One region of the Pseudoalteromonas sp. 1181_04 genome, then DNA from elsewhere that is predicted to be linked to it. Evidence: predicted binding sites of a transcription regulator. Region 1 holds the regulator's gene; each other region holds the start of a gene.
The links. The regulator sigma-54, encoded in region 1, starts transcription at its own class of promoters, with help from an activator protein. The targets are predictions, from matches to a motif close to GTTGGCACGNNNNTNGNNT.
Positions count from the first base shown of each region.

Region 2: the regulator sigma-54 is predicted to act here: its motif matches at 1,896-1,914, upstream of FW757_RS18045 (TorF family putative porin).
Region 3: the regulator sigma-54 is predicted to act here: its motif matches at 5,407-5,425, upstream of flgB (flagellar basal body rod protein FlgB).

Region 1 is NZ_VXCS01000035.1:17,172-27,435, forward strand. It holds gene FW757_RS21045 (BON domain-containing protein) at 126-689, shown strand; gene FW757_RS21050 (YqaE/Pmp3 family membrane protein) at 754-912, shown strand; gene FW757_RS21055 (hypothetical protein) at 971-1,105, shown strand; gene mgtE (magnesium transporter) at 2,197-3,555, opposite strand; gene FW757_RS21065 (HPr family phosphocarrier protein) at 3,679-3,951, opposite strand; gene rapZ (RNase adapter RapZ) at 3,980-4,822, opposite strand; gene ptsN (PTS IIA-like nitrogen regulatory protein PtsN) at 4,843-5,295, opposite strand; gene hpf (ribosome hibernation promoting factor) at 5,300-5,587, opposite strand; gene FW757_RS21085 (RNA polymerase factor sigma-54) at 5,616-7,112, opposite strand; gene lptB (LPS export ABC transporter ATP-binding protein) at 7,179-7,904, opposite strand; gene lptA (lipopolysaccharide transport periplasmic protein LptA) at 7,901-8,434, opposite strand; gene lptC (LPS export ABC transporter periplasmic protein LptC) at 8,424-8,978, opposite strand; gene kdsC (3-deoxy-manno-octulosonate-8-phosphatase KdsC) at 8,975-9,526, opposite strand; gene FW757_RS21110 (KpsF/GutQ family sugar-phosphate isomerase) at 9,526-10,264, opposite strand, start outside.
Region 2 is NZ_VXCS01000023.1:68,446-78,709, forward strand. It holds gene FW757_RS18040 (aldo/keto reductase) at 85-978, shown strand; gene FW757_RS18045 (TorF family putative porin) at 1,118-1,795, opposite strand; gene FW757_RS18050 (hypothetical protein) at 2,085-3,248, opposite strand; gene FW757_RS18055 (helix-turn-helix transcriptional regulator) at 3,406-3,597, opposite strand; gene FW757_RS18060 (AsmA family protein) at 3,740-5,680, shown strand; gene rplN (50S ribosomal protein L14) at 5,958-6,326, shown strand; gene rplX (50S ribosomal protein L24) at 6,337-6,651, shown strand; gene rplE (50S ribosomal protein L5) at 6,668-7,207, shown strand; gene rpsN (30S ribosomal protein S14) at 7,218-7,523, shown strand; gene rpsH (30S ribosomal protein S8) at 7,545-7,937, shown strand; gene rplF (50S ribosomal protein L6) at 7,951-8,484, shown strand; gene rplR (50S ribosomal protein L18) at 8,494-8,844, shown strand; gene rpsE (30S ribosomal protein S5) at 8,854-9,360, shown strand; gene rpmD (50S ribosomal protein L30) at 9,364-9,546, shown strand; gene rplO (50S ribosomal protein L15) at 9,552-9,986, shown strand; gene secY (preprotein translocase subunit SecY) at 9,997-10,264, shown strand, end outside.
Region 3 is NZ_VXCS01000027.1:46,787-57,050, forward strand. It holds gene flgH (flagellar basal body L-ring protein FlgH) at 1-657, opposite strand, end outside; gene flgG (flagellar basal-body rod protein FlgG) at 676-1,464, opposite strand; gene FW757_RS19410 (flagellar basal body rod protein FlgF) at 1,486-2,250, opposite strand; gene flgE (flagellar hook protein FlgE) at 2,410-3,765, opposite strand; gene FW757_RS19420 (flagellar hook assembly protein FlgD) at 3,822-4,514, opposite strand; gene flgC (flagellar basal body rod protein FlgC) at 4,529-4,960, opposite strand; gene flgB (flagellar basal body rod protein FlgB) at 4,963-5,373, opposite strand; gene FW757_RS19435 (CheR family methyltransferase) at 5,573-6,403, opposite strand; gene FW757_RS19440 (chemotaxis protein) at 6,424-7,356, opposite strand; gene flgA (flagellar basal body P-ring formation chaperone FlgA) at 7,498-8,205, shown strand; gene flgM (flagellar biosynthesis anti-sigma factor FlgM) at 8,284-8,598, shown strand; gene flgN (flagellar protein FlgN) at 8,591-9,022, shown strand; gene FW757_RS19460 (beta strand repeat-containing protein) at 9,145-10,264, opposite strand, start outside.

The DNA of each region.
Region 1 (10,264 bases):
AATAATTACCAAGACTAAAGCTAGCGCTATATCAAATAAAGCTTAAGTTATTGATTTTAAGTGCTTTAAAAGTTGGCTTGATGTTCGCATTAATCATATTGTCTTTAATCAAAAGGAGAAAGATTATGAAAACATTTAACAAATCTATTATTGCAGCGTTAGTTCTTGGTACAACCGCTATGGGTGCGCAAGCAAACAGCTGGGAAAATGAAAGTAAAGATGCTTGGATTGATGGTAAGGCAGAAACGGTTCTGTTAATGAACACTAACTTAAACAACTTTGACATTAACACTGATGTAAAAAATGGCAAGGTTGTACTAACTGGTAAAGTTGAAAGTGAGCTTGATAAAGAGCTAGCGGAAGAGCTTATCTTAAGTCTAGATGGTGTAACTGATGTTGATAACGAGCTAACGGTCGTTAAAAACACGGACACAAAAAGCAAGAAGATGAAATCAGATAGCACAGAAAGTGATTTAACGGATGCTAAAATTACTACCGTTATTACAACACGCTATTTGTTTAATTCTGAAGTAGGCGGTACGGATATTGACGTAGATACCGATAAAGGTGTGGTAACGCTAAATGGTACTGTTGGTTCGGATGCTGAAAAACAGCTAGCGGTGAAAATTGCTAAGAATGCCGAAGATGTTCGCGATGTAGTTGATAACTTAACTATTGTAGCTGAATAATCTATAAGCCACGAATGCCCAGTTATGCTGGGCTTTCTTATATAAATTTCAGGGAGTGAGAGTCATGGATTTAATACGAATTATATTTTCAGTACTTATTCCACCACTTGGTGTATTTTTACAAGTTGGTTTAGGTGCTCAGTTTTGGATTAATATTTTGTTAACATTACTAGGGTATATTCCTGGTCTGATACATGCAATTTATATAATCGGACGTCGTTAGAGTCACAGTGTGAAATATAACAAGGATGAACAGCCAATAGATGGCAAGGAGTAACATTATGGATAACGTATTAAGGAAAAACCAACAAGGGATCGTAAAAAGCGCAAAGCCACTTTGGACGGCACAGCAATGGAAGGAACTAATGAATAGCGCATCAAGGAGCGAAGTAAAAGCAGCAAGGAATGGGCTTTAAATAAGTAGATATTAGAAGGATTTTGCTAGGATGTTATATACCAAAATTATAAGTGTATGTTGTTATTTTCATTAAGAACATCCACTTATAACCTTCCCCAAGAATGTTTAACCTCTCATTTTATTATAGTCATAGGTGTTTTTGCGTCAGCAAGCTTAACGCCTACGGGTGTTAAAGTTTATCTCGGTGTTAAATCACTTGTAGGCGAGTGACTTGCCACTGCGTTTTAAATGTGGCTCGGAGTTTGTGCGTCAGCAAGCTTAACGCCTACGGTGTTAAAGTTTATCTCGGTGTTAAATCACTTGTAGGCGAGTGACTTGCCACTGCGTTTTAAATGTGGCTCGGAGTTTGTGCGTCAGCAAGCTTAACGCCTACGGGTGTTAAAGTTTATCTCGGTGTTAAATCACTTGTAGGCGAGTGACTTGCCACTGCGTTTTAAATGTGGCTCGGAGTTTGTGCGTCAGCAAGCTCAACGCCTACGGGTTTTAACGTTTATCTCGGTGTTAAATCACTTGTAGGCGAGTGGCTTGCCACCGCGTTTTAAATGTGGCTCGGAGTTTGTGCGTCAGCAAGCTTAACGCCTACGGTGTTAAAATTTACTATGATGTCTAATTAATCACTTGTAGGCGTGTGGCTGGCCACCGCGTTTTAAATGTGGCTCGGAGTTTGTGCGTCAGCAAGCTCAACGCCTACGGTGTTAAAGTTTATCTCGGTGTTAAATTTACTTTGATGTTTAGTTAATTACTTGTAGGCGAGTGACTTGCCACTGCGTTTTAAATGTGGCTCGGAGTTTGTGCGTCAGCAAGCTCAACGCCTACGGGTGTTAACGTTTATCTCGGTGTTTAATCACTTGTAGGCGAGTGGCTTGCCACCGCGTTTTAAATGTGGCTCGGAGTTTGTGCGTCAGCAAGCTTAACGCCTACGGGTGTTAAAGTTTTGGGTTTATCGTAGGCGGTGCTTTATGCCGCGCGGTTGATAACATTCATGGCTAAAGCCATTGCCTAAGTTGGCGGATGAGGTTGATGTAACGCTAAGAGATGCGCGAGATAAACTCGCGCCTACGATGGGTTTAACCTTTAACTAATTTTTAACTACACCAACAACCATGTGGCGGTGCCTAGGAAGGCGAAGATCCCTACAATATCGGTTACGGTTGTCAGTACTACGCTGCCAGCTAATGCAGGGTCAATTTTCATTTTTTTCAATAGTAGCGGAATACTGGCACCGGCGATACCTGCGGCTACTAAGTTCATAAACATGGCAAAGGCGAGTACGCCGCCAAGCTTAAAGTCCCATTGCCAAATAGCGACAACACCGGCAATTAAAATGGACCAAACAATCCCGTTTATTGCGCCGATTGCAAGCTCTTTGATCAGTAAAAAGCGTTGGTTAGTTTGGTTGATATGACCCACTGCAATACCACGTATTACGAGGGTTAATGTTTGGCTGCCCGCAACACCACCCATGGATGGCACTATACCGTTGAGTACCGCTAGAATAGGTAAAATTGCTAAAGTGTTTTCAAAGAAGCTTGCCACAATCGCAGCAAGTAGCGCGGTTAATAAGTTAACGCCAAGCCAAATTGAGCGCTTTTTCGAACTTTTTAACACTGGGGCAAAGGTATCTTCTTCATCATCAAGACCAGCTAGGCTTAATAAGCTATGTTCGGCGTCTTCACGGATAACGTCAACGATATCATCGATGGTGATACGGCCAAGTAGATGGTCATTATCATCAACCACTGGTGCTGATATCCAGTTATGACGTTCAAACAGTTGTGCTACATCGGTTTCATCCATCGAAATGAGGATAGATTCACAATCTTCATCCATTAAGTCACGAATAATTTTATCTGGCGAGTTAGTCAACAAGGTCGTTAACGACATGGCACCAATAAAGCAGTTATGTTTATCAACAACATAAAGATCATCGGTACCTTCTGGTAGCTCACCACGTAAACGTAAGTAGCGCAGTACTACGTCGATAGTGACATCTGGACGGATGGTGACTGTATCGGTGTTCATCAGCGCGCCAGCAGAGCGCTCTTGATAAGAGAGTGCTTGAGTTGCACGTTCTCGATCTTGGCTGTCCATGGCACTAACAACGTCTTTGTAGACGGTATCAGGTAGGCTACGTAGTACTTCCCCTAGATCATCGTGGCTCATGTCCTCAGTTGCCGCAGCGATGTGCTTCGGCTCCATTTGGGCAATGATCCCTAAACGAACATCTTCTGAGAGTTCTTCGAGTACGTCACCTTGTACATCTGGATCAACCAGTTGCCATAGCAAGGTACGAATTTTATGTGGGGATGACTCGAGTAATAATGCGGTGTCACACGGAGCTGTTTTTGCCAACATACGCCTTACTTGAACAAATTGACCACTGTTAAGTGACTTGGTCACTTGTTTTAGTTGTTGTAGTGGGTAATCTTGTTCAAAAGCTTCTGGCATTGGCGTCCTTAAAAATTAATACGCTTGATAGGTAGGGTAACAGTTGTCGGTAATTAACGCGCTTGGTCTGTTTAATTAACGACTTTATTTAGTTTAACGCAATTTAGTGGTACTGACTACGAGCTATTCTTGTTCGTTAAAGCGTTGTGCAATCAACTCGCCAATTGCTGCAAGAGCAGGTTCAGCGTCCGGGCCTTCACATACAACTTTAACTTCTTTGCCTTGGCTACTTTCTAATAGCATTAAGCCGAGTACGCTATCGCCTGCGGCTTGTTTGTCATCTTGATGAAGTGTGATGCTGGCATCAAACTGCACAGCTAATTGCGCTAATACGCTGGCTGCGCGAGCATGTAAACCGAGTTTGTTTTTTATTAAAAATGTATCTTCTAAACGCATCAACATTCCTTACTGTAAACGTGAGTTGTTATTCTTGTTCACGATGGCGAATTTTCACATTGCTGTGGCTCATCGAGAAGCTTTCACCTATAGTTTGCGCTAGATAAACTGAGCGATGTTGACCACCGGTGCAACCAATAGCAATTGTTAAGTAACTGCGGTTATTACGCTCCAAATGCGGTAACCAAGTTTGTACAAAGGTTTGGATCTGCCAAGTGAATTTTTGTACGATACTATGGCTGGCTAAATAATCTTTTACTGGCTGATCAAGGCCTGTAAGTGGCTTAAGCTCAGGCTCCCAATGTGGGTTTGGTAAAAAGCGTGCATCAAAAACATAATCAGCTTCTTTTGGGATACCATATTTAAAACCAAATGATTCAAAGGTAATGATTAGTTTTTTATCTTTTTTCCCTAAAATCTTTTCACGGATTGACTCTGCAAGCTGGTGGACACTCAGATCAGTGGTATCAAGTATAAAGTCAGCGCGAGTAGTTAATACATCAAGTAATACTTTTTCTTGCTTGATAGCTAAATCCAGTGGCAAAGAGTCCAAAGATAATGGGTGTAAGCGGCGAGTTTCAGAAAAACGTTTGATCAGGGTTTGATCATCACTGTCTAAATAAAATAGCGTCGGATTTGCAAAACCAGGCAAGTATTCAAGAATATCGTTAAATTCTTCCTGCTCTTTCGGTAAATTACGGACATCAATACTGACGGCAATTTTGTCATAATTATCAGAGACACTGCGCACTAATGAAGGTAATAAGTTTACCGGAATATTATCTACACAATAATAGCCAAGATCTTCTACTACACGCAGAGCAACAGATTTACCTGAGCCAGAACGCCCACTGATGATGATTAACTCCATGTAAATTCTCCTTCATTTGGCTACGATTGCGCAGCAATTACGTGATACAAATCTTGGTCTGTTTTTGCGCTACGTAGTTGTTTACAAAAATCTTTGTCGTTGAGTTTATCAGCAATTGTGGCTAACGTCTTCAAATGAAGTTGGCTATCACCATCTGGCACGATGAGAGCTACAAATATATCAACTGGGCGATTATCTATCGCATCAAAATCAATCGGTGATTCACTCACTATAATTATTGCTAGCGGGTTTTCAACACCACTCATACGGCCATGAGGAATAGCAATACCACGACCAATACCCGTACTACCTAGTTTTTCTCTCGACAGTAGTGCGTTGAGGATTTCTTGTTGTGATAGCTGAGGAAGTTGTTCATGAGCCAATTGGCTGATAAATTCAATGATCCGTTTTTTGCTATTAAAAAGGACCGCAGCTTTACTGCAGTCCTGGCAAATAAGTGAGCTTAATTTCATAGTGTTAGTGTCGAGCGTGCTTCTCTTTGTGTTTAATTACCTGACGGTCAAGTTTGTCGATTAGTCCGTCAATGGCTGCATACATGTCTTGGTGCTCAGTTGAGGCAAATAATTCAGCGCCACTGACATGTAATGTGGCTTCTGCTTTTTGGCTTAGCTTTTCTACATCAAGAATGACATGGACATTATTGATATGATCAAAATGCCTTTCAAGCTTGGCAAACTTATTGTTTACATAGTCTCTTAATGAATCAGTAATTTCTACATGACGACCAGTTAAATTTAGTTGCATAAGCATTTTCCTCTTGTGATTTTACGCCTTAAATCAAACTTTTACGTTGATTTGACGGTGGAATAGCCAGCGACTCGCGGTATTTTGCAATAGTCCGTCTAGCTACTTTGATACCTTGCTCTGCCAATATATCTGCAATCTTACTATCACTCAATGGTTTCGCTGAGTTTTCTGCACTGATCAATTTTCTGATCAATGCTCGAATGGCTGTCGATGAGCATTCGCCGCCGTTCTCAGTACTTACATGGCTCGAGAAAAAATATTTTAACTCAAATATACCACGAGGGGTATGCATGTATTTTTGGGTGGTTACACGAGAAATTGTTGATTCGTGCATCTCAACCATTTCGGCAACGTCGTTTAGTACCATAGGGCGCATGGCCTCAGGGCCATGCTCAAAGAATCCTTGCTGCTGTTTAACAATGCAGTTGGTTACTTTGAGTAACGTCTCGTTACGACTTTCTAGGCTTTTAATAAACCATTTAGCTTCTTGCAAATGCGAACGTATAAATTGGCTGTCAGTGCTTGATTTTACTGAGCGTGACATTGCCGCATATTGGCTGTTCACTCTAATTTTTGGCATGCTGTCTGGATTAAGTTCAACCACCCAGCGACCTTTAATTTTTTTCACCGAAACATCAGGAATAACATACTCTGATTCTTCGCGTACTATGGTATCCGCAGGCTTTGGGTTAAGGCTGTGGATCAATGTCATTACTTCTTTCAGCTCATCTTCTTTAAGCTTAGTCTTTTTCATCAAAGTGCGATAGTCACGACTAGCTAATAAATCGATATGATCAGTTAAAATCATTTTAGTCTCGCTAATCCAAGGAGTTGCAGGATCAAATTGATTTAATTGAATACATAAACATTCTTGTAGGCTGCGCGCAGCAATACCAACAGGGTCAAATAACTGAATGCGTTTTAACACTGCTTGCACTTCGTCTAGTTCGATTTCTTCTTCGTTATTACCTTGATTTAAGCTCTCTGCGATGTCTTCGCAGCTCAAGGTTAAAATACCTGAATCGTCAACAGCTTCAACAATCGCAATGGCAATAGCTTCATCGGTTGGACTAAAAGGTGTGAGCTGTAATTGCCACATCAGATATTCGTGCAGGGTTTCAGTTGAGGCACCTTGATAAATTGACTCATCTTCAGGCATTGGCCCAGATGACGTATTTGGCGCAGCACTCATGTATTCGTCCCAGGTGACGTCCATAGCCATTTCGTCACTTAAGGTCTCTTTACTTAATGCTTCGCTACTTTCTTGTTCATATTCGCTGGGCTTGTCGTCCGCTGATGCGCTAACGGTTAAGTCATCGTTATCTTGTTTTTGTTCGTTTTTACCAGCCGTGTCGTCTGAGTATTCATGTTCTTCTAGCTCTAACAATGGATTGCTGTCGAGCGCTTCTTGAATTTCTTGCTGGAGATCCAATGTACTGAGTTGCAATAAGCGAATTGCTTGTTGCAGCTGTGGTGTCATTGTAAGTTGCTGGCCCATGCGCAGCTGGAGTGATTGCCTCATGTATCTCTAACAATCCTTTTATTGTTATCATCGTTAAGTCTAGCAGATACTTAGCCGAGCGTGGCTTTATAGCCTAAATTGCTCGCCCAGGTAAACATCGCGGACTGTTTGGTCGGCGAGTACATGCTCAGGGGTACCTGATGCAATTAACTCCCCATGAGAAACTATGTAGGCTTTTTCACAAACATCAAGGGTTTCTCGTACATTGTGGTCGGTAATAAGCACGCCAATACCACGGTTTTTAAGGTGTTCAATAATCTTCTTTATATCTAACACTGAAATAGGATCAACGCCAGCAAAAGGCTCATCAAGTAAGATAAATTTTGGGTTTGCGGCTAAAGCGCGTGCAATTTCAACTCGACGACGTTCACCGCCAGATAATGCCATACCTTGGCTGTCGCGGATATGTTGAATGCTAAACTCATCAAGTAAGCTGTCGAGCGCTTCTTCTCTGGCTTGTTTATTCAGCTCTTTACGAGTTTCTAAAATAGCCATCAGGTTTTGATAAACAGTTAATTTACGGAAGATGGATGATTCTTGTGGCAGGTAGCCAATCCCTAACCGTGCGCGACTGTGCATTGGCAGTAAGGTGATGTCATTATCATCAATACTGATTTTACCTTTGTCGCTTGGAACTAAACCCACAATCATATAAAAGGTGGTGGTTTTACCAGCGCCATTAGGACCCAATAAGCCAACAATGCTGCCTGCGCTAACTTCTAAACCCACGCTTTTTACAACTTGGCGACCTTTATAGCTTTTTGCTAGAAATTCAGCTTTTAATGTACTCATGGCTGCCCTTTAGATTTGTCTTTTTTACTGTCTACTGGTACCAAAATGGTGTGCACACGATCGCTTGAGCTTGCGCCTTTTTCAGCACTGATCAGTTGCTGGTCCATATCATAGGTAATGCTTTTGGCATTGATTTTTTGACCTGCCTGAGTGACTTGTGCATTGCCAACCAAGGTTAAATAGCGCTTAGCGACATCGTAACGGACTTCATCAGCACTGGCACTCATTACTGTGCCATCAGTTTGTTTTTCTTCAAAGTAAGCCGGACTGCCAGTTGCGACAAGTAGTTGTTTGTTATCGCCTAAATCTTCGCGCTTATGGACTTCAAGTCGATCCGCTTTGATACGGCGGTTACCATGAATGATTTCAACATTTTTTTCAAAAATACCGATATTGTCTTTCAGTTGGGCAAGCTGCGTGTCAGCACTGATAGAGACTTGATCTGCAGGTGGTGTCGTATTTTCAGCAAAGCTTGCAAAAGCAATGAATAAGCTTGGTATAACAAGCAAGTGAGCAAATTTATTGGTCATAATATATGGTTCGCGTATGGTTAATTAGTTCTACCACTTCGGCTTTTAAGTCGGCATGGAGACCGCGCCCAGTGATTTTTAAATTTGGTCCGATTAATTCAACTGGTTGTTCTGAACTCATGGTTTGTAGTTCAATATCAACCTGAATATTATCTGCGTTTATATGTTCAATCATGGCATTATTGGTCAGGTTTTTAGCAACCACATTACCTTCTAAAATTAATTGATGATTTTCATATAAGGTGGCTTCATCGGCATTAATTTGCCACGTTTGCTGTTGATTATAGAGCGTAAAAATAGGTTGTTCAAAGTAAGTGAACCCTAACTGTTGGTAGAGTTCCATTTTTGCAGCTGTTACTTTGTGGCTAATTTTACCTTGTTCATCAAATGCGGTTTGTTTTAATGCCACCGCAGTATAATCAGGTTTTGCTATTATATCTTCTTGGTGTTGTTTTATGGCGGTACTTTGATAAAAATACGGATACCACAGCCATACCATGCAGCCGACAAATAATACGCATAATATTAAACGCGCACTATTCATGAGCTCGTGCCTTCGCTGGTTAATGATTTACCATTTTCGAGCATTAATAAATCAGTGAGTTCACGCACCGCCCCAAAGCCACCAGGTAGCATGGTTGTATAATGTGAAATGCGTTTGATTAGTGGATGCGCATCATTTACTGCCACCGCAAAACCAACCAATTCCATTACCGGCAAGTCAGGTCCGTCATCGCCTATGTAAGCGATTTGTTCATCGCTTAACTGCAATTTATCCTTGAGCTGTTGATAAGCTTGCAACTTGTTTTCTTGGCCTTGGTAAATATGCGGTACTGTCAGGCTAGTCATCCGTTGCTGAACTATCTGTGAATGACGGCCGGTGATCACGGCAACTTCAAAACCGCTATTGATCAGTGCTTTGATACCAAAGCCATCTTTAGTATTAAACGCTTTGAGTTCTTCACCTTGGTTACCAAGATAAATACGACCATCTGAAAACACCCCATCGATATCACAGATCAGGAGTTTGATTTTTTGTGCTCGCTCGCGAGCATCATCTGAAAGAGGCTGATATAAGTCAGCAAACTGCATTATAAAACTCCTGCTTTGAGCAAATCTTGCATATTAAGAGCACCAATAGGGTGGTGTTTATCATCAACTACAATTAAGCCATTGATACGCTTATTCTCCATGATATTGAGTGCCTCGGCGGCAAGCATATCAGCGGTTGCAGTAGTGCAAGAGCGGGTCATGACAGTGCTTATCAAAGTACTGTGAATATCTATTCGTTGCTCTAAAATTCGGCGTAAATCACCATCAGTAAAAAGCCCCGCAAGTTGCCCTGTGTCATCAACAATAGCTGTCATACCTAAGCCTTTTGCCGACATTTCGATTAATGCATCTTTGATACATTGCTTATCATTGATCATAGGCGTTGCTGGGCCACTGTGCATAATATCTTTTAAACACAATAGTAAACGTTTGCCTAAGCTACCACCAGGATGCGATAGCGCAAAGTCATCGGCGGTAAAGCCACGGGTTTCTAGCAGAGCAACGGCTATTGCATCACCCATCGCAAGTGTTGCAGTCGTGCTTGCAGTCGGAGCGAGTCCTAATGGGCAGGCCTCTTGACTTACTTTGATGCATACATGTGCATCAGCCCAATTTGCCATTGATGATTCAGGGTTACCTGTCATGGCGATCATTTTTGCGCCAATACGTTTAATAACCGGAATAATATTCAGTACTTCGCTGGTTTCGCCTGAGTTAGAAATAAGCATAACCACGTCATCACGAGTGATCATCCCTAAATCACCATGACTGGCTTCA
Region 2 (10,264 bases), on a different contig from region 1:
ATTAATTATCTGATAGGGATACTGTTTTGGTACTTGCATTGAACTTGCCGGGACAATATTTTTTACAAAAATAAAGGTGGAATTATGAACAGCTCAGATCGCGCTATTGACGAACTAGTACTTGGGTTTTGGCGATTATTAGATTGGCAAATTACTCCACAACAGTGTTTAACTTTTCTTGAGCAAGCAATTGAAGCCGGTGTAAGGCACACCGATCACGCTGACATTTACGGTGGATATGGTTGTGAGGCAGAGTTTGGTAAAGCTTTAGCTTTAAAGCCAAGTATTCGTGATGAGATCAAAATTATTACTAAGTGTGGTATCAAACCTGCTTTTGCAAGCTTAGGGTTAGCAGGCCAAGCTAATCATTACGATTCGAGTGCCGCACATATTATTAGCTCAGCACAGCAATCGTTAAAGCATTTTAATACCGATAGATTAGATGCATTACTTATTCATCGCCCTGATTATTTGATGAATGCAGACGAAGTAGCTGAGGCATTCACTACTCTTAAGCAAAATGGTGATGTACTCGATTTTGGTGTATCAAACTTTACGCCATCACAACTAAGTTTATTGCAGTCGCGTCTTGATTTTGAATTGGTGACCAATCAAATTGAATTTTCACCGTATGAAATGCAAGCACTTGATGATGGTAGTTTAGACCAATGTCAGTTACTTGATATTAAACCTATGTGTTGGTCACCTTTGGCTGGCGGTCGCATTTTTGCAGAAAATGATGAAAAAGCGATTCGCCTGCGTCAAGTACTTGAGCAAGTCGGCAGCGAAATTGGTGCAAGTTCTATTGATCAAGTGGTTTACGCGTGGTTATTAATGCACCCAAGTTCCCCATCAGTGGTACTGGGTACTGGCAACATTGAGCGTGTTAAATCGGCTGTTGCCGCTAAGCAGTTAAAACTCAGTCGTGAACAATGGTATCGTATTTGGCAAGGTTCAACAGGGCACAGTGTGCCATAGGAGTTGTAAGTTTTAAGCTATAAGCAGTCTGAGTTGAGGGTAAGTCTTGATATAAAATATGAACTTAGCCGCTTACCGCTTACCAAGATCGAGAAAGGGCCTTACGGCCCTTAGTGTTGCAGCAAGTAACACATTCTTTTTATAGGCTAAAGTCCATTGAAAAAGCAACGTAAGCCTTAATATCACTGTCATCCATATCGGTATCAGATAGACCAAAAGTGAAGCCATCTTTAGAGATAGATACACCGTAATCGATGATATCGTCATCACCAATAAAATCACCAGAGTAGTGGCCTAAGTGTAAGGCCATTTCAGTGCCATTAGTACCAACTGCGAAACCGTAATCTGCAGTCAGGTATAACGAATCACCAAAGTCTGTGCCATCACCGCTTGCGGCTGAAGTTGCAAGAACTGATGCGCCAAAGCTAAAGCCACCCATACTGATGCTACCGTAAATTTCAGAAAAATCAGCGTCTGCGCCAGAAGCTGCATCAGGGTAAGCGTAATAGATGTAGCCAACGTCATAGCTCATATTTTCATTAATATCGCCACCAAAACCAGCATAGAGATCAAGCTCGTAGGTCATTTCATCGGCCCAGCTTGCATTTGAAGCCCAAGTACCAGCATAAAAACCTGATTCGTTGGCATAATCAATACCACCTGAAATTGCAGCATCACCACCGGTTTGTTCTTGACCACGCCATAAGTAGTTTGAAGTTGCTGCGGCATTGGCTGTTACTTCTGCATATGCTGCTGTAGATGTTGCACCCATGAGTACAAGTGTGCTGATCGCAATTGCTGATTTTAGTTTTAACATGTTTGGTATCCTGTTGTTATGCTGATTTTTTGGCTCGCAATTATTAATTAGATTGCAGTCTATAATTGCGGATCCTATTTTTAGTTGTCTACTAGGGTAATAGCACTGCTTGTGCCAAGTTAAATGAAAAGCAATAATTTATATTTAAATTACTTTATAAACAAAGGTATAAATATTTATAGTGAAAGGAGGAGATTGTTTTTTACGAAGCTTGCGCACTTTATTGGTGCGTAAAAAAACCCGCATGCACAACTCAGTTGCAGCGGGTTTTTGTATTTTTTACTGTGGTTTAACCAAAAATAGTACGCATTAGGCTGATTGTTTCGTTCACGCCACGGCCTTTTTGTACTTCGCTGATAATTGAATCACGCTTTGCGCGAATATGCTCAGGCATATCGTCAGCAGCAAGTGCGCGATCAACAAGTATTTCAGCAGACTCTTTACCACGACGCACTTTTCTAGTGCCAGTGGTAGTTGTACGCTTTGGCTTGCTCAATAACTTGATGTAGTTAGAGTTTTCAGGCGTGTTTTTGTCTGCATGATAGAAAAAGCACGGAATTAATGCTTTGATTGCAACAAGTTGTTGATCCAGCTCGCTGTCACCACTTGCCATTTTAAACCAAGACATACCATGAACTGCTTGGACAATATCCTGCCAATAACGCGCAAAGTCACGATTATTTAATTTAGTAATAGCCAATGCTGAACAAAGTGCATCTAAACGGGTGTTATTAATTGGTGTAAAAACATCTGGGCGGCGCATTGCTAATAGACGAGTTGCCGGTGCAAGCGTTGGCTTTTCATTGCTATCAGTAAAGGCTTTTAAATATTTGACCACAAATTCTTGGTAATCAGCTTCAGTTACTTCACCTTCTAAAGGTATATGTGCTAATGCTTCATCAAATAATGCCGGCAGGTCGGCAAGCATTTGATGAAAAGCTTTGGCGCTTTTAGTAGAGCTAAACCATTCGACATCAAAATTATAACTACTTGGATCCAGTGCAGAAGTATGTTTACCACTAAATGCTAATAAATCTTCAGGGATCATCTCTTTCAGTGATTGCTCGCGAATACCAGCTATATAGTTGGCAAGGCGTAACTGTTCATCAAGGGCTAACACATCTTTATGCTGCTCTATAAATACACTAACTACAGGCCAAGGCGCTACGCGTAATGTTTTCAATTGTAAGAAGCTAATTGCTGAAACTAATAAGTCATTAAGCTTTTTTAAAATTGGTAATTGATTGGTTTCGAGTAAATCATGATTAATACGGTCACGGCTAGCATTAAGTAGTTCATAGCACCAACCTAAGAAGTCTTCAGGATGATTTTCTATTTTCACCGCCATCAGGTTTAAGCTGATTTCAGAAGCCTGCTTTAGAATATTTTGATAAATATGGCCTTCTTGTTCGCCTAATGCCATTTGTGAAGGTGAAATGAGCAATTTTTTCATGCCTGATGGTACTCCGGTTAAATACATTTTTCAGTTGTTTAATTTTAGCGCAAAACGTCTTAAAACAACAGGGCTGTGCATCATACCGAAGAATACAGGGGATGCAATCTTGATAAGTTAAATCTGCACAAGATTGCATTTAAAGGGTTTAATCTGCTTATTCAAGTGAAAATAACTGCTCTACAGTAGTTTCAAACTGCCGAGCTATCTTCAATGCAATGATCACTGAAGGTGTAAAGCGTGATGTTTCGACCGTGCTGATTGTTTTGCGTGAAACGGCGCTAGCATCGGCTAGCTCTTGCTGTGAAAGCCCCGCGGCTTTGCGAAATTCAGCTATATGGTTTTGCAGCTAAAGGTATCAAAATGTTTCAGTAACAATTCATATATTCACTGTAGAATGCAGGAAATTGCATTTTTCTTCGTTGCACAATGATTTTAATGCTAACTCCCGCTATGATAAGAACATTATTTGCACATTTGAAAGGACCATCATGAAGACCTTATTTAAAGTTATTGGTGTCATATTATTATTGCTTGTTGCTTTAATTATTGCTGCACCGTTTTTAATTCCAACCGATGCCATTTTTAATAAAGTCTCTGAGCAGGTTGAGCAAACCACTGGGCGTACTTTAACTATTAAAGGCGATAAAACATTATCCGTTTTTCCTTCTTTGAAGCTTGAACTTGAAGATGTGCATTTTGCCAATATGAAAACTGGCTCACGTGCAGATATGGCAAGCATGCAGCAACTTGCAGTTCATATTCCTTGGTTTTCGCTATTTGGTGGTGAACTTAAACTAGAAAAGTTTGTGATCAATGAACCCAATATTCTGCTTGAAACAGATAAAAATGGTAAAGCTAACTGGCAGTTATTTGATGCAGTAGCTGCGAAACCTGAGCAGCAAACTCAAGCAGGTGAGGCAGTCAAACTACCTGAAAACTTTGATATTCAATTAGGTGAAGTGGCTATATATGGTGGGTCGTTTACTTATTTAGATGGTCAAACGGGAGCTAAACAGCAAATTAGCGATTTAGAATTGGCTATCTTACTGCCTTCACTGCATAAATCACTCGAAGTCAAAGGTGGGATCACTTATATGCAAGAGCGCTTTGAGCTTGATGTAACAGTTGATAACCCAGCTAAAGCAATAGCAGGTGATACATTTAATGTGACAACTGATGTCACTTCAAAGTTAGTTGATGTTGAGTTTAAAGGCTTAATAGCCGGTCAAGGTAAAGATATTCAAGGTCAATTAGCGCTCAGTGGTGATTCAGTAAAAGACATTGCTAAATGGCAGGGAGTCGAGCTGAACGCTAAAGAAAGCGCCTTTAATGCATTTAGTGTTAGTGGCAAAATGCGTATGCAAGGTGATAAGTTCAACCTAGCTGAATTAGTCGCCACTCTTGATGCATTAGAGATCAAAGGAAAAAGCGAGCTTAATTTAGGTAAGCGTTTAGCCGTTAATGCTGACATCGATTTAGGTATGCTGGACTTAAATCCTTACTTACCTGAGGTGGTAGCGCCAGCAGAGAAACCAGAACCTAAAAGTGACGAGCCAGCCAAACCAATTGTATGGGATGACACAAAAATGGATTTAAGTGGCTTAAATGCCTTAGATGCGAATGTGGTGATCCGTTCAAGTGGCTTAAAAGCAAATGAAATCAAACTTGGCGCTAATCAATTCACTGTAAACCTTAACAAAGGCGTAGCGAAAATTAGCCTAGATAAGTTTGCCGCCTACGAAGGTAATGGTAAAGGCACTGTAACAGTTAATGCGAAACAAGCTCCTTACAAAATCAGCACCAACTTCTCGTTAGATAAAATAGACGCACAACCATTGCTGACAGATGCCGCTGGCTTCGATAAGCTAATGGGCAAAGGCTCACTCAATTGGGACTTAGCAACATCAGGTCAGAGCCAAAAAGACTTTATGAGTGCCCTACAGGGTAAACTAGCATTTGAATTTGCCGATGGTGCAGTAAAAGGCGCCAACATTGCTGAAATGGTTCGCAAAGGCAAAGAGCTAATTAAGGGTAACTTTGGTGCAATATCCGAAGGGCTAGATACTGGCTTTGATAATTCCCAGCAAACTGACTTCTCTGCGCTAACGGGTAGCTTTAACTTTACCAATGGCGTAGGTAAAAACACAGATCTGAGTTTGTTAAGTCCATTAGTACGTATTAGTGGTGAAGGGGATGTTAATCTACCCGCAACGACAGTTAACTACCGCTTAGTGACAGGCATAGTCGATTCACTCGAAGGGCAGGGGACCAAAGATGATAGTACCGGCTTTAAAATTCCAGTACGAATCAAAGGACCATTTCATGATGTTGGCATCAGCTTAGATGTAAGCAAAGCGGCAGAAGATGAAGTAAAAGAAAAAGCGAAAGATAAAATTAAAGATAAGTTAAAAGGTTTGTTTGGCAAATAATGCCGATTTTATTCGGTGATAAAACAATCAGGGCATAAAATTGCCCTGATTGTTTTATAATCAATGCTAAAATAGCAAAATATGTTTCATCGACAAAACAACCATCCTCGTTATTCTAAATTAATTAAAAAATAACCTACCACTACCCCCGCAATGCTGATACAATTGCCCGCCCTTGGGAGACAACTAGATTGTTTTTTGAGTGGTTTTTAACCTAAATGTCTTGATTTTAAACAAATTTAAGACAGTTGTAATAACTACACCGGAGGTCATTAACATGATCCAAATGCAAACTCAGCTGGAAGTTGCTGATAACAGCGGCGCTCGCAAAGTGCAGTGTATTAAAGTCTTAGGCGGTTCGCACCGTCGTTATGCAGCGATTGGTGACATCATTAAAGTTTCTGTTAAAGAAGCGATTCCTCGCGGTAAAGTGAAGAAAGGTGATGTTAAAAACGCGGTAGTTGTGCGTACTAAGAAAGGCGTTCGTCGTCCAGATGGTTCTTTGATCCGTTTTGACAGCAATGCGGCTGTTATCTTAAATGATAACTTGCAGCCAATTGGTACACGTATTTTCGGCCCTGTGACTCGCGAACTTCGTAATGATAAGTTCATGAAAATCGTTTCACTAGCCCCAGAAGTACTGTAAGGAGTCAATCATGGCAGCAAAAATCCGTCGTGATGACGAAGTAATCGTTCTAGCAGGTAAAGACAAAGGTAAGCGCGGCAAAGTGCTTTCAGTTGTTACCGAGTCTGGTCGAGTATTTGTCGAAGGCATTAACTTAATCAAGAAGCACCAAAAGCCGGTTCCACAATTGAACCAGCCAGGTGGTATTGTTGAGAAAGAAGCGTCTATTGACGTATCAAACGTTGCGATCTTCAACTCGGAAACGAGTAAAGCAGATCGTGTAGGTTTCAAGATTGAAGATGGTAAGAAATTACGTATCTTTAAATCTACTGGTAAAACTATCTAATAGTTGGAGTAGAATGATGGCGAAACTGCATGAAGTATATAAAGACAAAGTAGTTGCTGAACTTCAAGAGAAGTTTGGTTTCAGCTCTGTCATGCAAGTCCCTCAGATCGAAAAGATCACATTGAATATGGGCGTGGGCGAAGCCCTAGCTGACAAGAAAATTCTAGACAACGCTGTTGCGGATCTAGAAGCAATCGCTGGTCAGAAGCCACTCATTACTAAAGCACGCAAATCTGTTGCTGGCTTTAAAGTACGTGAAGGCTACCCAATTGGTTGTAAAGTAACCCTACGCGGCGAGCGTATGTGGGACTTTTTTGAGCGTTTGGTTTCAATCGCTATCCCACGTATCCGTGACTTCCGTGGTGTAAGTGCTAAGTCTTTTGATGGACGTGGTAACTACAGCATGGGCGTACGTGAACAAATCATCTTCCCAGAAATTGATTATGATAAAGTAGACCGCGTACGCGGTATGGATATCACAATCACTACATCTGCGAAAACAGATGAGGAAGGCCGTGCGTTGTTAGAAGCGTTTAACTTCCCATTCAAGAAATAAGGGTAGGGTTATGGCAAAGAATTCTATGAAAGCGCGCGAAGCAAAGCGCACGAAATTAGTTGCTCAGTTCGCTGAAAAGCGCGCAGCACTAAAAGCTATCATCAGTGATGTGAAAACATCTGACGATGATCGTTGGGACGCGGTACTTAAGCTACAAGCTTTACCACGTGATTCTAGCCCTGCACGTCAACGTAATCGTTGTAACATTACGGGCCGCCCACATGGTTACCTTCGCAAATTCGGCATGAGCCGTATCAAAGTTCGCGAAGCAGCTATGCGCGGTGAAATTCCTGGCCTTAAAAAGGCTAGCTGGTAATAGAATCACGGGAGTAAGACTATGAGCTTGCAAGATCCTATCGCGGATTTGTTTACACGAATTCGTAACGGTCAGTCAGCGAAAAAAGTATCTGTAACGATGCCTAATTCAAAGCTGAAAGTAGCATTAGCTAAAGTATTAAAAGATGAAGGTTATATCGTTGATTTCACAATCAGCGGTGATGTTAAACCTGAGCTTTCTATCGAGTTGAAATACTTCGAAGGCAAAGCTGTTATTGAAAATATCCAGCGTGTTAGCCGCCCTGGTTTGCGTATCTATAAGAGACGTGACGAATTACCAAAGGTAATGGGTGGTCTAGGTATCGCTATCGTATCAACTTCTAAAGGCCTAATGACAGACCGCGCCGCACGTAGTGCTGGTGTTGGTGGTGAAATCATTGGTTTTGTAGCTTAATCGGAGGGGAACTATGTCTCGCATAGCAAAGGCACCAATTAATGTTCCTGCCGGTGTAGAAGTTACATTAAAAGGCCAGGACATCACAGTTAAAGGCAAAAACGGCGAATTAACGCGTACTATCAACTCTGCAGTTGAAGTACAACTTAACGACAACGTTATTACAACTTTACCTCGTGAAGGCGTAGCCAATGCATGGGCACAAGCAGGTACTGCTCGCGCTCTAATCAACAATATGATTGTTGGTACGCATGAAGGTTACGAGAAGAAACTTCAGTTAGTAGGCGTTGGTTACCGTGCTGCAGCTAAGGGTAAAACATTAGATTTAACTCTTGGTTTCTCACACCCAGTTAATTTCGCAGTTCCTGAAGGAATTACGATTGAAACTCCAAGCCAAACAGAAGTTCTAGTTAAGGGCGTAGATAAGCAGTTAGTTGGTCAAACAGCTGCTAACATTCGTGCATACCGTAAACCTGAGCCTTATAAAGGTAAAGGTGTTCGTTATTCAGATGAGAATGTACGCCGTAAAGAGGCTAAGAAGAAGTAAGGTAAGACGATGGATAAAAAAACAGCTCGTCTACGTCGTGCTAAACGCACTCGTAGAAATTATATTGAACAAGGCACAACGCGTCTTGTTATCCACCGCACGCCACGTCACATTTACGCTCAAGTTGTAAACGCTGAGGGTAATGTACTGGCTGCTGCTTCTACTGTTGAGAAAGCTATTAGCGAAACAGTTAAAGGCACAGGCAACGTTGCAGCTGCGCAAGCAGTTGGTAAAGCGGTTGCTGAACGTGCGGCTGACAAAGGCATCGAAAAGATTGCTTTTGATCGCAGTGGCTTTAAATATCACGGCCGTGTGAAGGCGCTAGCAGATGCTGCGCGTGAAGCCGGTTTGCAATTCTAGGAGTAGACAATGGCTAACGTAGAAGCAAAGCAACAACAGCCTGATCTAGCTGAAAAGCTAATCGCGGTGAACCGTGTGTCTAAAGTAGTTAAAGGTGGTCGTATCTTTAGCTTCACTGCACTAACTGTAGTTGGTGACGGCGCAGGTAAAGTAGGTTTCGGTTATGGTAAAGCACGTGAAGTTCCAGCTGCTATTCAAAAAGCAATGGAAAAAGCACGTCGTAACATGATCAACGTAGACCTAAATGGCAACACATTACAGCATCCTGTTAAAGGACGTCATGCTGGCTCTCTTGTGTTTATGAAACCAGCATCTGAAGGTACTGGTATCATCGCAGGTGGTGCTATGCGTGCAGTACTAGAAGTTACTGGTGTGCAGAACGTACTTTCTAAATGTTACGGTTCTACTAACCCGATCAACGTTGTACGTGCAACGATCTCAGCTCTTGAGAATATGAATTCTCCTCAGTCGATCGCTGCAAAACGTGGTCTTCGAGTAGACGAGATTCTGGGGTAAACCATGGCTAATAAAACTGTAAAAGTAACACAAGTAAAGAGCTCTATCGGTCGTTTACCGAAACATAAAGCTACATTACGCGGTCTTGGTTTACGTCGTATCAATCACACTGTTGAGTTAGAAGACACAGCATGTGTACGTGGTATGATCAACCAAGTTTCATACATGGTTAAGGTTGAGGGGTAATTCGAATGCATTTGAATACACTTTCTCCTGCTGCAGGTTCTAAATCTGCTGGTAAACGTGTTGGTCGTGGTATCGGTTCTGGTCTAGGTAAGACTGGTGGCCGTGGTCACAAAGGTCAAAAGTCACGTTCTGGCGGTAAAGTACGCGTTGGTTTTGAAGGCGGTCAAATGCCTATGCAACGTCGTCTACCTAAGTTTGGTTTCACTTCTCGCAAATCTTTAGTATCTGCAGAAATAAACCTATACGAGATCGCTAAAGTTGAAGGCGATGTGGTAGACCTAGGTACGCTACAGGCAGCTGGTCTAGTTAAAAAGAACGTTCTGTTCGTTAAAGTTGTTAAATCTGGCGAAGTTTCACGCGCTGTTACCGTTAAAGGCCTTAAAGCCTCTAAAGGTGCTCGCGAAGCTATCGAAGCCGCCGGAGGCAAGGTAGAAGACTAAGGAAGTACTAATGGCTAAACCAGGTCAAGATACACAAAGTGCACAAAGTGGGCTTTCGGAATTGAAACGTCGATTACTATTCGTATTGGGCGCTATCATTATTTACCGTCTAGGTTCATTTGTGCCAATCCCTGGGATTGACGCCGCTGTACTTGCCGATTTCTTCGAGCAACAAAAGGGCACCATTGTTGAAATGTTCAACATGTTCAGCGGTGGTGCGCTTGAGCGCGCTTCGGTGTTAGCACTGGGTATAATGCCTTACATCACAGCTTCAATTA
Region 3 (10,264 bases), on a different contig from region 1:
GAATCGAGTTAACCATCCTGCCGTTTGAGTCTCTTGCATTTGCCCTTTACCAGAATACTGAATACGCGCATTTGCGATTCTGTTAGAGGTCACAGTATTATCTGCAGTAACATCTTGCGGGCGAACAAGACCTTCCAAACGAATAAATTCTTCGCCGGAGTTTAAAGTCAGCCATTTTTCACCACGGATCACTAAATTACCATTAGGTAATACCCGCATAACATTTACGGAAATATCACCAAATAAACTATTAGATTGATTTGACTTAGTATCACCTTTGAATTTAGCACCGCTGCCCACACCAAACTGAATACTATCGCCACCAATATTAACCGGTAGTCCGCCTAATCCAATGACAGGATCTAAGCTGGCATCACTTTGTTTATCCGTTTCAGTTTTAGCTGCTTTAGATGATTGCGTCGATTCTTGCAGTTTAACTGTAATAATATCTCCGGTGCGTAACGCTTTTTTATCTGAATATAAATCGTTTGATAAATTGCTATCAAACAATGAGCCTGTCGGCACAACTTGCTCTGCAGCAGGCTCTGGGTACATAGGAGCATAGTATGGATCATCTTGAACCACGCTGTGGTTTTGAGTCGTCATACAACCACTCAATATAAATGCACCCGTTAAGACTATAGATAAATTACGCATAACTTTGCTCCGAATTAGTTAAAGTTGCTGACTGATGTAACTCATCATTTCGTCAACCGCTGAAATCACCTTTGAATTCATTTCATAGATACGTTGAGTTTCAATTAGGTTAACTAACTCTTCGGTTACATTTACGTTAGAGGTTTCAAGTGCGCCTTGGACAACAGTGCCTAATCCTTCTAGACCAGGGTTACCTTGTACAGGTGCGCCACTGACGGCCGTTTCGGTATATAAATTTTGGCCTACAGGCTCTAGACCTGATGGATTGATAAAGTCACTGATCGTTAACTGACCAATCACCACATTCTCAGGTTGTCCTTCTATTTTCACAGACACCTCACCATCTTGTGATACGGTAATTGACTTCGCATCATCAGGTACATTCATTTCTGGCTGCACAGGAAAACCTGCACCAGCAGTAACAATACGACCATCCTCATCCGTGGTAAATTGACCATTTCGAGAATAGGCGATATTGCCATCGGGCTGTAAAACTTCAAAAAAACCTGGCCCTGATATCATCCAATCCAATGAGTTTTCAGTGGTTAACATGTTACCTTGAGAAAAGTTCTTCTGATTAGCAACTACTTTGGTACCAGCACCAAGCATCAGACCAGAAGGCATCTCTGTATCTTGTGATGAACGCCCCCCTGGCTGATTAATATTTTGATAAAGCAAATCTTCAAATACAGCACGACTTTTCTTATAACCAACAGTACTGGCATTGGCTAAATTATTTGAGATAACCGAAATATCGGTTTGTTGAGCATCAAGCCCCGTTTTACTTATCCACAATGCAGGATTCATATTAATGTCCTCTCAATAAAGTTAAACAATACGCAGCAATTGAGTTTGACGTTCGTCAATTTCTTCAGCCGTTTTCATTAACTTAACTTGTAATTCAAATTGGCGTTGATGGCTTATCATATCCACCATCTCATGTACCGGATTCACATTTGACATTTCCAAAGTGCCACTCATTACTTTCACATCATTAGAGATGTCACAAAATCCACATATACCATTTTCCAGTAATTCGGGTTTTGGTCGAAATAAGCCATCATTGCCTTTTTCAAGCTCAGAATTATTTGCCTTAATTACCTTCAAACGGTCAACAACTTCTAAAAAGTTAGCCGGCGCACCTTGCGGGCGAACTTGGATTGAACCATCGTCACTAAATTCGACTTTCTCCACTGGCAATGGCAAAATAATCGGTCCACCTTCGCCAATAACTTGACGCCCGTGACTGGTGATCAAAGCGCCATCAGGGGTGATATTCAACGTGCCAACTTTAGTATATGCCTCATTCCCTGAAGCATCTTGCACTGTAAGCCACCCTTTATCGCTCATAGCAATATCAAGATCACGTCCAGTTTCAACAATACCGCCGGAAGTCATATTAGAGCCTGGCCGTTCCTGCATAGTAAAAACACGTGTCGGTAAGCCTTCACCAAAAGCTTGCATTGAGCGCGCTTGCGCGAAGTCAGCTTTAAAGCCTGTGGTATTGGCATTTGCTAAATTATTTGCTTTAAGCTCTAGGCCCCGCAAACTTTGCTTAGCTCCAGACGCTGCAATGTAGACCATCTTGTCCATAACATCGACTCACGTTAAAAATCTATAACATGACAAATGCAAGATAAGTGCCACAATAAAATGACGTAATAAATTACAAAATATAATCAAGCACAAATAAAAAAGGCTGCTAATAAATAGCAGCCTAGGTGTCGGATTGTAAAAAATATTAAAACGAGATTAACGGATCTGCAAAATAGCTTGCTGTAGTGTTGAATTCACTTCGAGTGCACGCGAGTTAGCTTGGAAGTTACGCTGTGCGCTGATCAAATCAACAAGCTCATTGGTTAAGTTCACGTTTGATTGCTCTAATGCTGATGAGCTAATCTTACCAAATGCGCCTGAATTTGCTTCACCCGCTACAGGGTCACCTGAAGTTAAACTTTTCTTCCATGACGTATTGCCTACTTGTTGTAACCCCTGTGAATTGGGAAAACGGACTAACGCAACTTGACCTAGGTAGTTAGAGTCACCATTACTATAAGAAGCAACAATTTTTCCATCAACACCAATGTCTATATTTGCCAACCGTCCCACAGCAGCACCATCTTGAGATAATACTTTATTTTCAAACTTGCCTGCATGCTGGGTCGGGATTTTTGCAGAGGTACCTGCTTCATCACGCCAGTTGATAGTTACATTATTAGGAAAGCTAGCACCATTGCTTAAAAACCCTGTCAAATTAGTGCTATCTAACACAACAGGGTTAAATGTATTGCCTGTATTTGCGGTACCATTGGTGTTAAGTGGTAAGCCGTTCGCATCAAACTGAAATGTTGAAATTGGATTAAATGGTCCAGTAGCGCCTTGCGAGCTTCCATCAGGATTGAATGCTTGACCGTCTAACGTGGCATAGGTTTGCCACTCATTAGCATTACCTGTAACAGCTGCATCCGTTTTCACAAAAAACAATTGCATAGTATGCGGCTCACCTAGCGAATCATAAACATTGGTTGAGGTAGAGTGAGTATATGACCCTGATTGAGTTGGATCAAATGGTGTAATAGTCGGTGTATCTTTGGTCGAATCCAATCGAAATGACGAATATACACTTGAGGTAGCCCGCGGGGAACCTGATGAATCAGGAATTTGAATCGCCCCAGAGGAGGTTAAACTTACTGATGTTGCATCTCCACTAATTTCATCAACAGGAAAGCCTTGTAAGTAATTACCTTGTGCGTCAACGATAAAGTTATCTTTATCTAATTTAAACGCCCCTGCACGAGTGAATGTTTTATCTTGTGAGCCTAACTCATTGCTAAGAGCAAAGTATCCTTCACCTCCTATAGCAAGATCGAGTGAATTTTTAGTGCCTAATGTTGAACCTTGATGAAACTGCTGTGCTACAGATGCTGTTTGTACACCATCACCATTTTTAGTTTTACCCGAAGAAAAAACTGATGATGAATAAACATCGGCAAACTCAGCTCTCGATTCTTTAAAACCGTAGGTATTTACATTAGCGATGTTATTAGCAGTAACATCCAAATCTTTTTGTGCGGCAGCAATGCCAGTTAATGCAATATTAAAACTCATAATTCACCTCTAACCTATAAAATTTAGCCAATAGGCTAAAAAATAAATAAAATTTATCACGCAATTTCTGCGACATCAGACAGCTTAACTGCCCCTTCTTTAGTGTTAATAATAATACCGTTAGCGCCATTAATATTGACGCTATCAATATTTTTATAAGAGGCCATGGGTAAACTAGTAAATTCTTCGCCCATGCTGCCCTCTGCTTTGATATTGTATTCTCCTGGCGGAAGGCTCTCACCGGCTTCATTTTTTCCATCCCAGTTAAAACGTAAGCCACCAGCAGGTTTATCACCTAACTCAATTACTCTCACTAGTTGTCCGGAAGCATCTGTAATACTGAGCCTTAAATCTTTAACGGGACTTTCAACAGCAATCATGCCCGAGACATCACCACTGCTGTTAAGATCTAATGTATCTGATTCAACTAAAGCTTTTTTGCCTACCAGAGTTGATGCTTGCAACGCTGAATTAGAGGTCATTGAAGCAGCCAAAGACTCAAACTTTGAATTTAAATTTGAGATACCTTCTGCCATGGTAAAGTTCGTCATTTGTGCAATCATTTGGTCGTTGTCCGCAGGTTTACTGGGATCTTGAAACGACAGTTGCTGCGTTAATAATGAAAAGAAATCCTCTTGCGTTAATGCATCACTTTTCTTTTCACCAGTCTTTTCGTCAGCCTCTTGTTTACTCGGCCAACGAAGCGAATCTATATAGCTTGATGATGCAGTATTTATGTCGTTACTCATAATCTAACCCTCAATTACCGCTGCCCAAGCAACAGTGTTTTACTTAACATTTGCTTCGCTGCATCAGCAACTTGCACATTGGTTTGATAAGAGCGTGAGGCGGAAATCATATTAGCCATTTCTTCAACGACATTAACGTTAGGTTTGTAGATATAACCATTTTCATCCGCACTGGGGTGATTTGGGTTATATTCAATTTGCAGTGGTTTATTACTCTCTACAATGCCTAGTACTTTAACGCCAACAGACGATCCCTGCGTATTACCAGTTGATTCTGATGCTTTCATCAGTTCAGCTGCAAAAACAGGGTGACGCGCCCGGTAAGTTTTGTCTTGGCTTGAGCTAATGCTATTGGCATTGGAAATATTACTTGCGGTGGTGTTCAAACGCACATTTTGCGCACTCATACCACTACCTGAAATATCAAAAACGTTATATAAACTCATGCTTAGGCTCCTTGACTACCGAGGGCTTTTTTAAGGCCTTTAATTTTACTACTCATAAATTGCAGGCTTGCCTGATACTCTAATGAGTTCTTTGTATACAAGTTTCGTTCCACTTGTATATCAACCGAGTTACCATCACCTGTATCTGCTTGATTTGGCGAACGAAACATTTCACTATTACCGATATAACGACTACCACCTGCAATGTGATTCGGGTTAGTTGTTACCATGTTATTGCCGCCTTGCTGGTGGCTTTTTGCCGCTTTCAATGCTGAGGCAAAGTCGATATCCTTCGCTTTATAGCCCGGCGTATCAGCATTAGCGATATTGGTTGCTAATAACTCAGCACGTTGCGAACGGATCAACATTGCATGAGGATGAACCCCAAATGCTTTATCAAAACTGATAGCCATAACCATCTCCAAAAAATTGACTTAAGATGATTAATGCAAAAGGTGAGCCAACTAGGTTAGTGTTTTATGATGTGTTTAATTTTTGATTTAAAAAGAAAAACGATGTGGAGGCACATCGTTTTATCGTATTCTAGATTCGGCTTTACTACCGATGAGACTTGAGTTACTTGCGTTTTAGCGCGTTATTTACGCTGGTAAGTTATTTCTTTTGATAAATAATACCAGGATTACAGCGTACCATATCAAACTCGTTACTTAACCCTGACATAGACTCTGAAGCACCTAAAAATAAATACCCCTTAGGGTTAAGTGCTTGAGCAAACTGAGCAATAATTTTGGCTTTCACCTCAGGTGCAAAATAAATCAGCACATTACGGCAAAAAATAATATCAAATTTGCCCATTAGTGCGTATGAATCTAATAAATTAAGGTGTCGAAAACTCACTAATTTTTTTATTGAGTCGTTAACTTGCGCCATCCCATTGCCGCTATCTTTGAAGAACTTCTTCCTGCGCTCTACCGACAGCCCTCTAGCTAAAGCAAGAGAGTCATATTCTGCATGTTTACACATATCTAACATAGTATTAGAAATATCGGTGCCGATGATCTGCGCGCCCATTTTTAATACACCCGGCTGCTTAGCTTGAAACTCAGCGACCGACATGGCAATAGAATATGGCTCTTGTCCTGAGGAACTTGCCGCTGACCAAATTTTCAACGGTCGACGCAACTCTTTATGCTCTGGGAATAACTTACTTTGTAATAGTTCAAACGGGTATTGATCCCGAAACCATAAAGTTTCATTGGTCGTCATAGCATCAACAACTGCGGCACGTAACTGCCGCTCATGCGGACTCAGTGTTTTACTGACCAATTGTGACAATGACTCAACATTGAAACGAACCATTAGCGGAGCAAGCCTGCTTTTGACTAAATAAAGCTTATTATCACCCAAAACAATGCCACATTGTTGCTCTAAAAAAGAACGAAACTGATCGTACTCACTTTGTTGTAAATGCTTATTTTCCAAAGTAACACCGCCTTTTCAAATTAGTCACAATGAACCCATTTTTTCACTGCTGTAGCTAACTCATCCGGATTGAACTTAGCAATAAAGTCATCAGCCCCCACTTTTTCAATCATCGCTTGATTGAACACACCACTGAGTGATGTATGCAGAATAACATGTAATGGGGCTAACTTTGGATCTGCTTTTATTTCAGCCGTGAGGGTATAACCGTCCATTTCTGGCATTTCAACATCAGAGATCAATAAACCAACTCGCTCGGTAATATCATGCTTACAGTCAAGTGCAGCAATTTCCCGGAGGCGAATTAATGCTTCTTTCCCGTTTTTAGCAAGCTCAGTCTGCACGCCTAACGGCTCTAGAGCACGTTTGACTTGATTACGAGCAACGGCAGAGTCATCGGCAATAAATACGATGCGCTCACCTAAGTCTTTTTGAATTTCACCATCATTAGCTATTGCTGCACTGACTTCAGTATTTACCGGGCAAATTTCATTTAATATTTTTTCTACATCAAGAATTTCGACTAACTCATTTTCAATTTCTGTCACTGCTGTTAAATACGAATATCTGCCAGCCCCAGACGGTGGCGGCATTATTTTTTCCCAATTCATATTTACAATTCGCTCAACGCCGCCAACCAAAAAACCTTGTACGGAGCGGTTATATTCAGCAATGATAATAAAACTATCTTTAATATTCTCGATCGCAGGGCCACCTACAGCCATTGATAAATCAATAACAGAAATAGTTTGCCCACGTATATGTGCGACACCTCTTACATAGGCATTCGACTTCGGCATGTTTGTTAAAGGAGGGCATTGCAGTACTTCTCTCACTTTAAACACATTAATACCAAAGCGCTGCCGCCCTCTTAGCTTGAATAATAATAATTCAAGACGGTTTTGCCCAACCAATTGAGTACGTTGGTTAACTGAGTCTAAAATGCCTGCCATTTCAATCTCCTGAAGAAAGCGAATAAGAACGGAACAATAATTGCTTTCTTTCTGTAAAGCTACATAACTACACGGGAGCGTCTGTTTATTGACGCTAAATATTTATACCCTGTTTTCAACCATAAGCATAGTCGAAACATTATGAGTTTGTTAAAAAAAAGCCGAAGATACAGTGTTTTTTATTTTCTTGCTAGCTTATGCCTAGTTACTCCACTGTATGCACAAACATATAGCAAAGAACAATTGCAAGAACTTGCTGTATCCCATGTCTATGATCAATTAGACCCTAATACCGCCGATGATAAGGAACTCAATGCTCTAACATTGGATAGTCGGATACCTGATCGTGGCTGCAACAGCGACCTTGCATTTAATATTCCTACTGAGCCGCCATTTAATCGCCAAATAACCGTACAAATAAAATGTGATGACCTCAATGGTTGGAGCCAATATGTTCATGTACGTATGATTGAACTCACCCCTGTGATTATAGCCACTGAAAATTTAAGTCGCGGGGAGGTTATTGAAGCTCATCATTTACGTTTGATTATGAAACCAAAACATTTCGTAAGAGCGCAGTATTTACAAAATCAAGAGCTGCTGATTGGTAGCCGCAGCAAACGTAATATCCGCAGTGGTTACCCTGTTGCATTAAATCAAATCTGTATGGTCTGCAAAGGCGATAATGTCACTATTTTTGCAATAATTCGAGGATTGAAAATAAAAACTTCCGGTTTAGCCCTAGAAGATGGTACTTTAGGAGAGCAGGTAAAGGTTAAAAATGCAAAGTCAGGGAAAGTTTTAAATGCCCGCGTTGATGGTGTTGAGTCTGTGCAGGTAATTATTTAAATTTTCGTATTTGTGCTAAAGTTTCTAACATGGTTGCCGATAACAAGGCATGTGTTGGATAATGTATAGGTTAAAATCATGGTAAGCCAAGTAAATAAAGGTCAGCAACAGGCTAATGTGTTGACCAATGCTAAACAGCAAAAAATTGATTTACAAAATAATAATGCTAATACTGCGCAAGCAACTACGCCAAAAGCGACAGCTGACTCAGTAAGCTTAACGCCACAAGCGCAACAATTAAAATCTTTGCAAGATAAAGCACAGCAATCTTCTGGTTTTGATAGCAACAAAGTGGCTGAGCTAAAAAAAGCAATTACTGAAGGTAAATATCAAATCGATGCTGAAAAGCTAGCTAAAAATATCGCTGCATTTGAGTTTGATGTGTATGGCTGATCACACCAGTTTGATCAGTTCTAAACTTGTTATGCAGCTAAATTGCTTAACATCCCTTGCTGATATCTTAGAAGATGAATTAACCGCTATAGCCTCCCGTCGTGGCGAGGGCCTTAAAGATATCGCGAAACAAAAACTTACCTTTTTAAGTCAAATTCAAACGTTAGATAAAGAACTCAAAGCCTTATTTGCAGGTAATGACGTTGAATCTGACGAAGTAACAAGCTTAACGAGTGATGTGCATAAGCTATTAGAGTCATGTAAAAAGAAGAATGACGTTAATGCTCATGCAGCCCACCATGCACAATTAACAGTAAAACAATTAAAAGACATTTTGATTGGTGTGCCAACCTCTACAACATATGACCAAGATGGTAGTGTTGTCCATGGTAACAGTAAGATCGTCCATAACTTAAAAGCATAATTTGACTCCTACTTTTAGTTTTACAAAATTCCCTTTATTATTTTTCTTTCCCTATTTAAAATTATCTCGAAAGTGATTAAGCGCGGGACAACCCGCGCCTTATATCTTTTGCTTAACAATAATTAACTATCAATTTGATTATTGCCGCTTTCGATTAATTTCTTAATCATTTCCTCTGATTGATTTTGCACATCAAGAGCAGGCTCCGCAGTAGCTTTCTGCTGTGCTGTAAACACCAGACTATTACTCTCACTCACAGGATCGAGTGCGAGCAAGTTATTTTGTTCACTCTCTGCAAGAAGATCTGCAACTGTTAATTGACTCAGTTGTGGTGTTAATTCAGATACCGGAGCAACACTGCTAATTTTACTTAAATCAATATTATCATCGTTTGATGATAATAATTCAGTACTATTATCACTGCCACTGAATTCAGCGCTAGGTTCAACACCTGCAGAACTAACATCCACTCCATTTATCTCAAGGTCCTGACCATTAATATCAACCACTCTTATATTACCGATTGAATCTGTAATGCTAAAGCGAGCATCGCTTAAGCCTGCGCCAAGTAAATCGGCCAAATTTACATCAACAATGCCGATATTCCATGTGCCATTATTTACAACAGCCCCACCATCACTTAATAAGGTGATCCCGAGTGCCAGCGCATTATCAAGCCTTACAATAGCTCCATCTTCAGCATCAGTTTCACCATCAAAACCTGTCACAACTAGGCCTAACAATATACTATTTGTATCTATGTTCGTAAGTGATGGCGGGATAGTATCTATCTCAAGACCTGTCATCGCAGAGGTAGCAGTGGTATTCCCAGCAATATCTGACACTGTTGCACTGACGGTATAACTGCCATCAAGCAGAATATCGTTTGGTGAAATACTCCAACTACCATCGCCTTGCGTAGTAGTTGTTACTGATGTTTGCGCTATACCATTATCAAATATCAGCGTGACTGTGCGCCCTGCTTCACTCGATGTGCCGCTGATTTCAGGTGTCGCATCATTGGTTAATATCAGCCCACTCGTAATGGCAATAGTCGGAGCAACCGTGTCAATAACACCTGATTCTTGTACCGTGGTGGCATTACCGTATTCATCCTGCACGGTCACATCCACAGTATAACTACCCGCTGCAAGTGCTGTATTTGGTTCAATTAACCAATTACCGTTACTCGCAGTTGTGGTTGTAACCGTTTGCGTGTTACCTGCCGCATCAGTAAACAAT